2 regions of the Shewanella sp. SM95 genome follow, and region 2 is predicted to be linked to the other one. Evidence: predicted binding sites of a transcription regulator. Region 2 holds the regulator's gene; the other holds the start of a gene.
The links. Region 2 encodes sigma-54, which starts transcription at its own class of promoters, with help from an activator protein. Its sites were predicted from a motif close to GTTGGCACGNNNNTNGNNT; they were not measured.
Positions count from the first base shown of each region.

Region 1: the regulator sigma-54 is predicted to act here: its motif matches at 2,204-2,222, upstream of flgA (flagellar basal body P-ring formation chaperone FlgA).

Region 1 is NZ_JAKKSE010000016.1:78,998-83,403, forward strand. It holds gene flgB (flagellar basal body rod protein FlgB) at 1-149, opposite strand, end outside; gene L5M29_RS16565 (CheR family methyltransferase) at 293-1,132, opposite strand; gene L5M29_RS16570 (chemotaxis protein CheV) at 1,233-2,153, opposite strand; gene flgA (flagellar basal body P-ring formation chaperone FlgA) at 2,359-3,066, shown strand; gene flgM (flagellar biosynthesis anti-sigma factor FlgM) at 3,142-3,465, shown strand; gene L5M29_RS16585 (flagella synthesis protein FlgN) at 3,468-3,893, shown strand; gene L5M29_RS16590 (LPP20 family lipoprotein) at 4,021-4,406, opposite strand, start outside.
Region 2 is NZ_JAKKSE010000018.1:67,105-71,510, forward strand. It holds gene lptA (lipopolysaccharide transport periplasmic protein LptA) at 1-352, shown strand, start outside; gene lptB (LPS export ABC transporter ATP-binding protein) at 349-1,080, shown strand; gene L5M29_RS17700 (RNA polymerase factor sigma-54) at 1,188-2,666, shown strand; gene hpf (ribosome hibernation promoting factor) at 2,695-2,982, shown strand; gene ptsN (PTS IIA-like nitrogen regulatory protein PtsN) at 2,985-3,428, shown strand; gene rapZ (RNase adapter RapZ) at 3,425-4,279, shown strand; gene L5M29_RS17720 (HPr family phosphocarrier protein) at 4,266-4,406, shown strand, end outside.

The DNA of each region.
Region 1 (4,406 bases), on a different contig from region 2:
TGCATTGCCGCAGAAAAATCAACATCGCGGGCTTTGTAATGTGGCGTATCTGCGTTAGCGATATTGCTTGAAATGACTTCAGCCCGCTGCGCTCTAATACCGAGAGTGTATTGATGCACACCCAGTGCATTATCAAAATTGATCGCCATAAAATTGCCTCCTCGTGTTCTCACGAAAATAAAGCAATTCATGTGCCAACATCAGGAAAATTTTGAGAATAACAACAAGGATGAGTAAGTGATGGGTAAAAAATTACCGACAATTGTCGGTAATTTTCTTTAGAGCGGCTGAGTTAAGTCTTTTTCTGGTAATAAATGCCAGGGTTACAACGAACCATATCAAACTCGTCCGTTAAACCAGCGATAGATTCTGATGCACCGAGAAATAAAATCCCTTTGGGATTGAGAGCGGCAGCGAATTGCCGCAAAATTTTTGCCTTTGCCTCTGGTGCAAAATAAATCAGCACATTGCGGCAAAAGATAATGTCGAACTTGCCAAGCAGACTATAACTCTCGAGTAAATTATGCGCTCTAAAGTTCACCAACCGCTTCACATTGTCCTTTAACTTCATATTGCCTGAAGGTAATGCATCAAAAAACTGACGCTTACGTTCTTCAGATAAACCACGCGCTAATGCCAAACTATCGTACTCGGCATTTTTGCAACGTTCCAACATGGAAGGAGATAAATCCGTTGCTTGAATAGAAGCACTACCAGCCAAGGCACCAGGCTTCTTCTGTTGATACTCAAGAATAGTCATAGCCAATGAGTATGGCTCTTGGCCTGACGAGCAAGCCGCAGACCAAATTTTAAGCGGACGCCCCAGACGACTGTATTCAGGTAGTAGGACATTATTCAACAACTCAAATGGATAACGATCACGGAACCAAAGGGTTTCATTGGTCGTCATAGCATCGATCACTTCAGCTCTGAGCGCACGCTCAGTAGGCTTCATCGAATGCTTAACCACATCAGATAAGGATGGCAGGTTATATTTGCCCATCAAAGGAGCAAGACGACTGCGCACAAGATATTGCTTATTTTCACCCAGTACGATGCCGCTGTGTTGCTCTAAGAACAACCTAAATTGATTATATTCAGCCTCAGCGAGTGATTTATTTGGCACATTCACATCCTAAATCCTATAGCAAGCACCAAAATCAGTGCGAAACCATCATGTTATAAAGTCGAGATTATAGCGTAAAGCGTATCTAGGTACTAACCTACAGCAATTACAAACTTAAATGCTTATTCACAGCAGCGGCCAGTTCGTCAGGATTAAACTTAGCGATAAAGTCATTAGCCCCCACTTTTTGAACCATTGCCTGATTGAATACACCACTTAACGAAGTATGCAGTACCACTTTAATATGCTTAAGCTTAGGATCATCTCGGATTTCAGCAGTCAGGGTGTAGCCATCCATTTCAGGCATCTCAATATCAGAGATGATGAGGGGGATCTCATCGGCCACATTATCCATCTCTTTGGCGATCTCTTTAAGCTTGTCTAATGCTTCACGACCATCTTTTGCGGTATCAATTTGTAAATTCAATGACTCGAGTGAACGAATAATTTGTTTACGCGCCACGGCAGAATCATCAATAACCATAATATGGTAATGCTGAGTTCTGTCGAGGGTCAGTTTTTCATTGGCTTCTTCACTGATAGCCGTTTTAACCGGTGAAATCTCATCTAAGATTTTTTCCACATCGAGAATTTCAACTAATTCACCTTCAATTTCAGTCACAGCTGTCAGATAAGAATAACGGCCAGCACCTTGCGGCGGAGGCATAATCGCTTCCCAATTCATGTTGATTATCCGCTCAACAGAACTGACCAAGAAGCCTTGAACACTGCGGTTATATTCAGAAATAATGATGAAACAGTTTTCAGTGCTTGCTAAAGGTTTTCCCCCTGTTGCCGCACTCAAATCAATCACTGAAATGGTTGTTCCACGAATATGAGCAACACCCTTCACATAAGGATTAAGTTTAGGCAAAGTGGTCAGTGGTGGACACTGCAGTACTTCTTTCACCTTAAACACGTTAATCCCAAACCGTTGACGACCGTTTAATTTAAAAAGCAGCAATTCTAAACGGTTTTGTCCAACGAGCTGGGTTCGTTTGTTGACTGAATCAAGAATACTCGACATAACTCTGCCTTGTTGTTCTGTTTATGTTCGGCCCTATAACTCAGTTGAGTATAGGCATATTAATTGCTTACGTCTTATCTATCGATAAACATAGTCGAAACTGAGTCAATCTTCTGACAGTGATGCAAATTATTATTACAGTGGTCAGCTTCGAACTTAATAAAAGTATAGGTGCATTCTGGCGTTACAAGCTAGTCTCTTCATTATGAAAGTAAATTTAGTCTGTTTTTTTAGTCTTTTCACCCTCTTCATGCCCGCTTTTGCGAGTGCAGAGCCTATTGTCCCCACCGTATCGGCAATCTCAGAATTAGCTAAAGCGCTTATTTCAGAAAAAATATCCGTTCCAGAAAATGCCAAAGTAAATATTTCGCCACAGATGGTTGACGCAAGAATGCTGCCGTCACAATGTTCGTCTCCAATGAAAGTTGAACTGGCTAGCGATAGGGAAATTAGCCGTAATAACACCTTAAAAGTCAGCTGCGATACACAAGACTTAGCTTACCCTTGGCAAATCTATATCTCGGTTCGGGTGGATATCTTATTCCCCGTTGTTGTCTCAACCGAAATCTTAGCACCAGGCGAACTCATCTCTCCTAGTCAAGTAGAAGTCCGTTACATTGAACAAAATAGCTTGAGAGGTGCCGAATTCGATGACCCGAGTAAATTGGCTGGCGTGCGAGTAAAACGACGAGTAGCAAAAGATAATCCCATATTAAGCAACAACTTATGCTTCGTTTGTAAAAATGATTCGGTATCTATCTACGTTCGTTCTGGCTCATTCGAGCTCAAAACAGTAGGCGAAGCCCTACAAGATGGCAATAAAGGTGATCGGATCAGAGTCAAAAATAGCAGTTCAAACAAAGAACTAGATGCTATAGTCACAGGCATTGGCGAAGTTGAAGTAAGAATGTAAAATAATCTAAAGCTTTTTTGTAAGCTGCCGATACCCCAGTTAAGAAATCCCGTACACACGACGCTGGAGCCTAAAATGGCAATTGATATTAGCAAACTCAACACTGCAACGACTGCGCAAGTTCGTTCAGGCGCAACGAAAACGAGCAGCGATCAATCTGCTCAAGTTGCTACAAAATCGACAACACCACAGAGAAGCGACTCAGTGGTCATTACGGCCCAGGCACAACAACTTCAAGGAGCTCAGACTAAAATGGCTAGCCTTCCTGAAGTTGATCAAAAGAAAGTAGCAGAAATCAAACAAGCTATTGCCGAAGGTCGCTATAAAATTGACCCTGAAAAGTTGGCTGCCAATATTGCAAGTTTTGAAGCCGAACTTAATGACTTAAATAAAGAGTAACTATGACTGAAATAGCTAAACTGGTAGATCTACAACACGCCCATTTGGCTGTTCTTAAGCAAATCATACTCAAGGAAAAAGGCGCTTTGGTTGACCAAAACGCCGATTTACTGCTTTCCCTTGCTAACGAAAAATCGCAATGTCTGAAAGAACTAAAGAATAATGATGATATTCTGGCAAAACACAGTGATAAATCGCTACTCACTCAGCAAGTCGAACTCGTGCATAAAATGGCTGAGATCAAAGACGCATTGACTGAATGCAAAGAATTAAACGAACAAAATGCCAGTTTAATTGAGATGAATTTAGCGAGTTTAAATCGCTTTGCTCAAGCTTTACAAGCCAGCAGAAACGCCTCCAGCCTCACCTATAACGATAAAGGCAAGACCTCGACTATCTCAAGTTTAGGCAATGATTTAAAGGCCTAACAAGCGCATCACTCCCACTTAGCATTCCCTTTTCTAAGCTCTGATTAGATATTAATGTCTTGTACAAAAAGAAAAGCCGCGTAAATACGCGGCTCAATACATGCTGTTGAACATACTCTCAAAAACGCTAGAAATACGTCACTTCCTTCACTCGTTGTGGACGGCTCTGTTGTTGATAAAGCGCCCAAACCTGTGAAAAATCAAGTTCTAACTCAGTGACATAATGCTCGCCTGCGGGATAACTCTTAACGACTCGTGCGCCGCGGATCACGCCAGAAACTGACGCTTTGACATTATCGTCCGTCAACATCCAATCACTGACACTGCTGTTTGCCGTTATTTTCTGCCCATAAACTTGTTCCGCTAATTCACGATAAGCCACAATTTTTGATGCCTGCATAGCCATCAACACTCTTTGTGATTGCTCTTTAGCCGGTTGAGTCGCTAACGGCGCATATCCTATAGCCGTTAACTTAGGAAAACTCGGTGGCGGCACATCTTCCCATTGCACAT
Region 2 (4,406 bases):
ATTTTCCGCTGAAGGTGAAAATAGCAAAACTTTGGTCGCCACAGGCAACCCTGCTACGTATAGCCAAATATTAGACGATGGTCGCCCAGCATCGGCAAGCGCGAAAGAAATTCGTTACGATATGGCAAGCCGCACCTTAACACTGAAAGGTATGGCGTCATTAGATCAAGCAGGTAGCCAAGTTACAGGCAATTTAATCCGCTATAACATGATTCAACAGAAATTGATGGCCGAGAGTACTGGCAGTGGTGACGATCGCGTGATCACTATTATTCAGCCTGAAAACTATCAAGATGATGCTAAATCAGACGCTCCGGCGGATAAACCTGTAAAAAAGCAGGACTCTAAATGACCCAAATCACCTTAAGAGCACAAAATCTGGCAAAAAGTTACAAGAGTCGCCAAGTGGTTAAAGACGTCAGTCTGACGGTAAAAACCGGTCAAGTCGTTGGCCTACTCGGTCCAAACGGTGCCGGTAAAACCACGACCTTTTACATGGTTGTCGGGCTAGTGAAGAGCGATAAGGGGCATATCTTTATCGACGATGATGATTTAACCGCAGATCCTATGCATCTGCGTGCCCGCAAAGGCATAGGTTACTTACCGCAGGAAGCCAGTATCTTTCGTAAGCTAACTGTTCATGACAACATCATGGCCGTACTGCAAACTCGTAAAGAACTTAAAAACGAAGAACGAGAAGAAGAACTAGAACATCTGCTCGAAGAGTTTCATATCACCCACATCCGTGACAGCCAAGGCATGTCATTGTCGGGTGGCGAACGTCGTCGCGTCGAAATTGCGCGGGCTTTAGCCGCTAATCCTAAGTTCATTTTGCTCGATGAACCGTTTGCCGGCGTCGATCCTATTTCGGTTATCGACATCAAGAAGATTATCGAACAACTCAAAAGTCGCGGCCTTGGCGTACTGATCACAGACCATAATGTCCGCGAGACATTAGATGTATGTGAACATGCTTATATTGTGAGTCACGGAAACCTGATTGCCGAAGGAACTCCAGCAGAGATCTTAGACAATCAGCAAGTTAGGGCTGTGTACTTAGGTGAACAATTCAGGCTATAGTTAATCGAGCGAAGCCTATGGAGACAATTTATACCGCCATTAGGCTTCACTCAAAATGATAATAAGCGACCTCCTCCAACAATAATAACGTAGGGATCAGCGGTAACATGAAAGCGTCACTCCAGCTCAAACTGGGTCAACAGTTAACCATGACGCCACAATTACAACAGGCCATACGTCTGTTGCAACTGTCGTCATTAGAACTGCAGCAAGAGATCCAGCAAGCATTAGATTCTAATCCCCTTCTCGAGCTGGAAGAGGATCAATTCGACGCCACTAAACCCCCTGTAAACCAAACGCTATCCGATACGGATTTCAGTGAATCTAGCACTCTGCCACCAGAAAAAGACAGCTCCACCATAGACACGGCAGAGTCGCTAACCAAAGAATCCATGCCCGATGAGCTCCCCATGGACACCACATGGGATGAAGTGTTTACCGCCTCCCCAAACTCAGGCCCCGGCGGCAGTCGTGAAGACGATATGCCCTTCCAAGGCGAGACCAGTGAAGGTTTGTACGAACACTTAGAATGGCAAAAAAACCTCACGCCGTTTTCTGAAACCGATTTAGCCATTGCCACCGCCATTATTGATGCCATCGACGATCAGGGCTATCTCACCCAAAGCACTGAAGAAATTCTCGAAGCCATGGGCAATCCTGAAGTTGAGCTTGACGAAGTCGAAGCCGTACTCAAGCGCATTCAGCATTTTGATCCCATAGGCGTTGCCGCACGCGATTTAAGTGAATGCCTGCTGATCCAACTGTCGCATTTCGCCGCTGATACTCCCAACCTAGAAAACGCCCGCATGCTGATCAAAGATCATTTAGATCTGATCGCCGCCCGTGATTTTAGATTATTGATGCGTAAGACTAAATTAAAAGAAGATGAATTAAGGGATGGTATAGCACTTATCCAAACCCTCAATCCTCGCCCAGGTTTGTTGATCACGCCCAATAATGACGAATACGTTATCCCAGATGTGTCTGTGTCGAAGAAAAATGGCCGCTGGGTCGTTGAGCTTAATCCTGACTGCATGCCCAAAATCAATGTAAATCAACATTATGCTTCTATGGCACGCAGTACCAAAAACCAAGCCGATAGCCAATTTATTCGCGGCCATCTGCAAGAGGCTAAATGGTTTATTAAGAGCCTAGAAAGCCGTAACGATACTTTGCTTAAAGTTGCTAATTGCATAGTGCAATATCAGCAAGGTTTCTTTGAGTACGGTGAAGAAGCCATGAAGCCTATGGTGCTTAACGATATTGCCGAAGCGGTAGAAATGCATGAGTCCACCATCTCACGGGTCACAACTCAAAAATACATGCATACCCCTAAGGGACTTTTTGAACTAAAATACTTCTTCTCTAGCCACGTCGGTACTGACGATGGTGGTGAGTGCTCATCCACAGCAATCAGAGCCTTTATCAAGAAACTGGTTGCAGCGGAAAACCAGAAAAAACCATTAAGCGATAGTAAGATGGCACAACTTCTGGCAGAACAAGGGATCAACGTAGCCCGCAGAACCATTGCGAAGTACCGAGAGGCTATGCTTATTCCACCTTCTAATCAGCGTAAAAGTTTATAACCTACAGTGGATATCGGAGGACGTTTCTATGCAAATAAACCTAAGTGGGCACCATATCGAAATTACCGAATCGTTACGTGCATATGTAGAAGAAAAGTTTTCAAAACTTGAACGCCATTTCGAACAGATCAATAATGTGCACGTTGTGCTCAATGTTGAGAAAATGCAACAGATTGCCGAAGCGAGAATAAACCTCATAGGTGGTGAAGTTTTTGCTACTTCAGAGCATGCTGACATGTATGCCGCTATAGACGCCCTGATTGACAAGCTTGACCGTCAGGTTATTAAACACAAAGAGAAGTTAACAAAACACTAATAATGGAACTTTGTACCATACTGCGGCCGGAGTGCACTACCTGCGCCACTCCGGGCAGCAAGAAAAAGGTACTGGAACTCATCAGCGACTTAGTCGCTGCCCAGTACCCGACCCTCTCATCTCAAGAGATATTCGAAAGCCTAGTGGCGCGCGAAAAGATGGGGAGCACAGGTATAGGTAACGGCATCGCCATTCCACATGGTCGACTAGCCGATATAGATCAGCCCATTGCCATACTAATTAAGTGTGAAGAGCCGATAGCATTTGATGCTATCGATAAGCAACCTGTTGATATTTTATTTGCACTACTGGTGCCTGCAGACCAATGTCAGCAGCACTTAAGTACCTTGTCTTGCATGGCCGAAAAGCTGAGCGACAAGCAAATATTAAAGCAATTACGCAAGACGCATGATGAAACGGAACTCTATCAGGTAATCACTGGATGAAACTGGTCATAGTGTCGGGCCGCTCAGGCTCAGGCAAATCTGTCGCCCTTAGGGTACTCGAAGATCTCGGCTATTATTGTGTCGATAACCTTCCCTTGCCATTGATTGGCAGTTTGCTTGAGCAACTCAAAGGCAGTAACGATCTCGTCGCCATCAGTGTCGACGTGCGTAACATGCCTGAGCAGGATAAGGTCTTAGTGAAACAACTCGCTAGCCTACCTCCAGATACTGAGTTAACGAGCTTCTTCCTTAACTCCAGCGATAAAATTCTGCTCAAGCGTTACAGCGAAACCCGCCGTTTGCATCCTTTGTCGAAGAGCCGAGTCTCTTTGCAAGAAGCGATAAAGCTGGAGGGAAAACTGCTCGAGCCTATGTCAAAACTGGTCGATCACTACATAGATACGTCGAATCTGAATATCTATGATTTAAGCGACCAAGTCAGACAAATTCTCCTTGGTAGTGTCGATAAAGAACTCGTGATCAACTTCGAGTCCTTTGGCTTTAAGCACGGAATGCCCACCGAAGCCGACTTTATGTTCGATGTGCGCTTTCTGCCCAATCCCCACTGGGAGTTGGCGCTGCGGCCATTGACTGGCTTAGATGAACCCGTAGCTGAGTTCTTAAATCGTCAACCACTGGTTAATAAGTTCATCTGGCAAATCGAAAATTTACTGGAGACTTGGCTGCCGCACCTCGAGCGTAACAATCGCAGTTATTTAACTGTGGCCATTGGCTGCACAGGTGGACAGCACAGATCGGTTTACGTCGCAGAGCAATTGGCAAAACGCTTTAGTAACGGTAAACATAAAGTTTATGCCCGTCATCGAGAGCTCAATAATGCCAAAACTTGAACGTCAGATAACCATCTGTAATAAGCTCGGTTTACATGCCCGTGCCGCCACTAAGTTGGTGGTACTGGCTTCCGAGTTTGATGCGACCATCACCTTAATCCAAGGCGATAAACAAGCATCGGCCGCC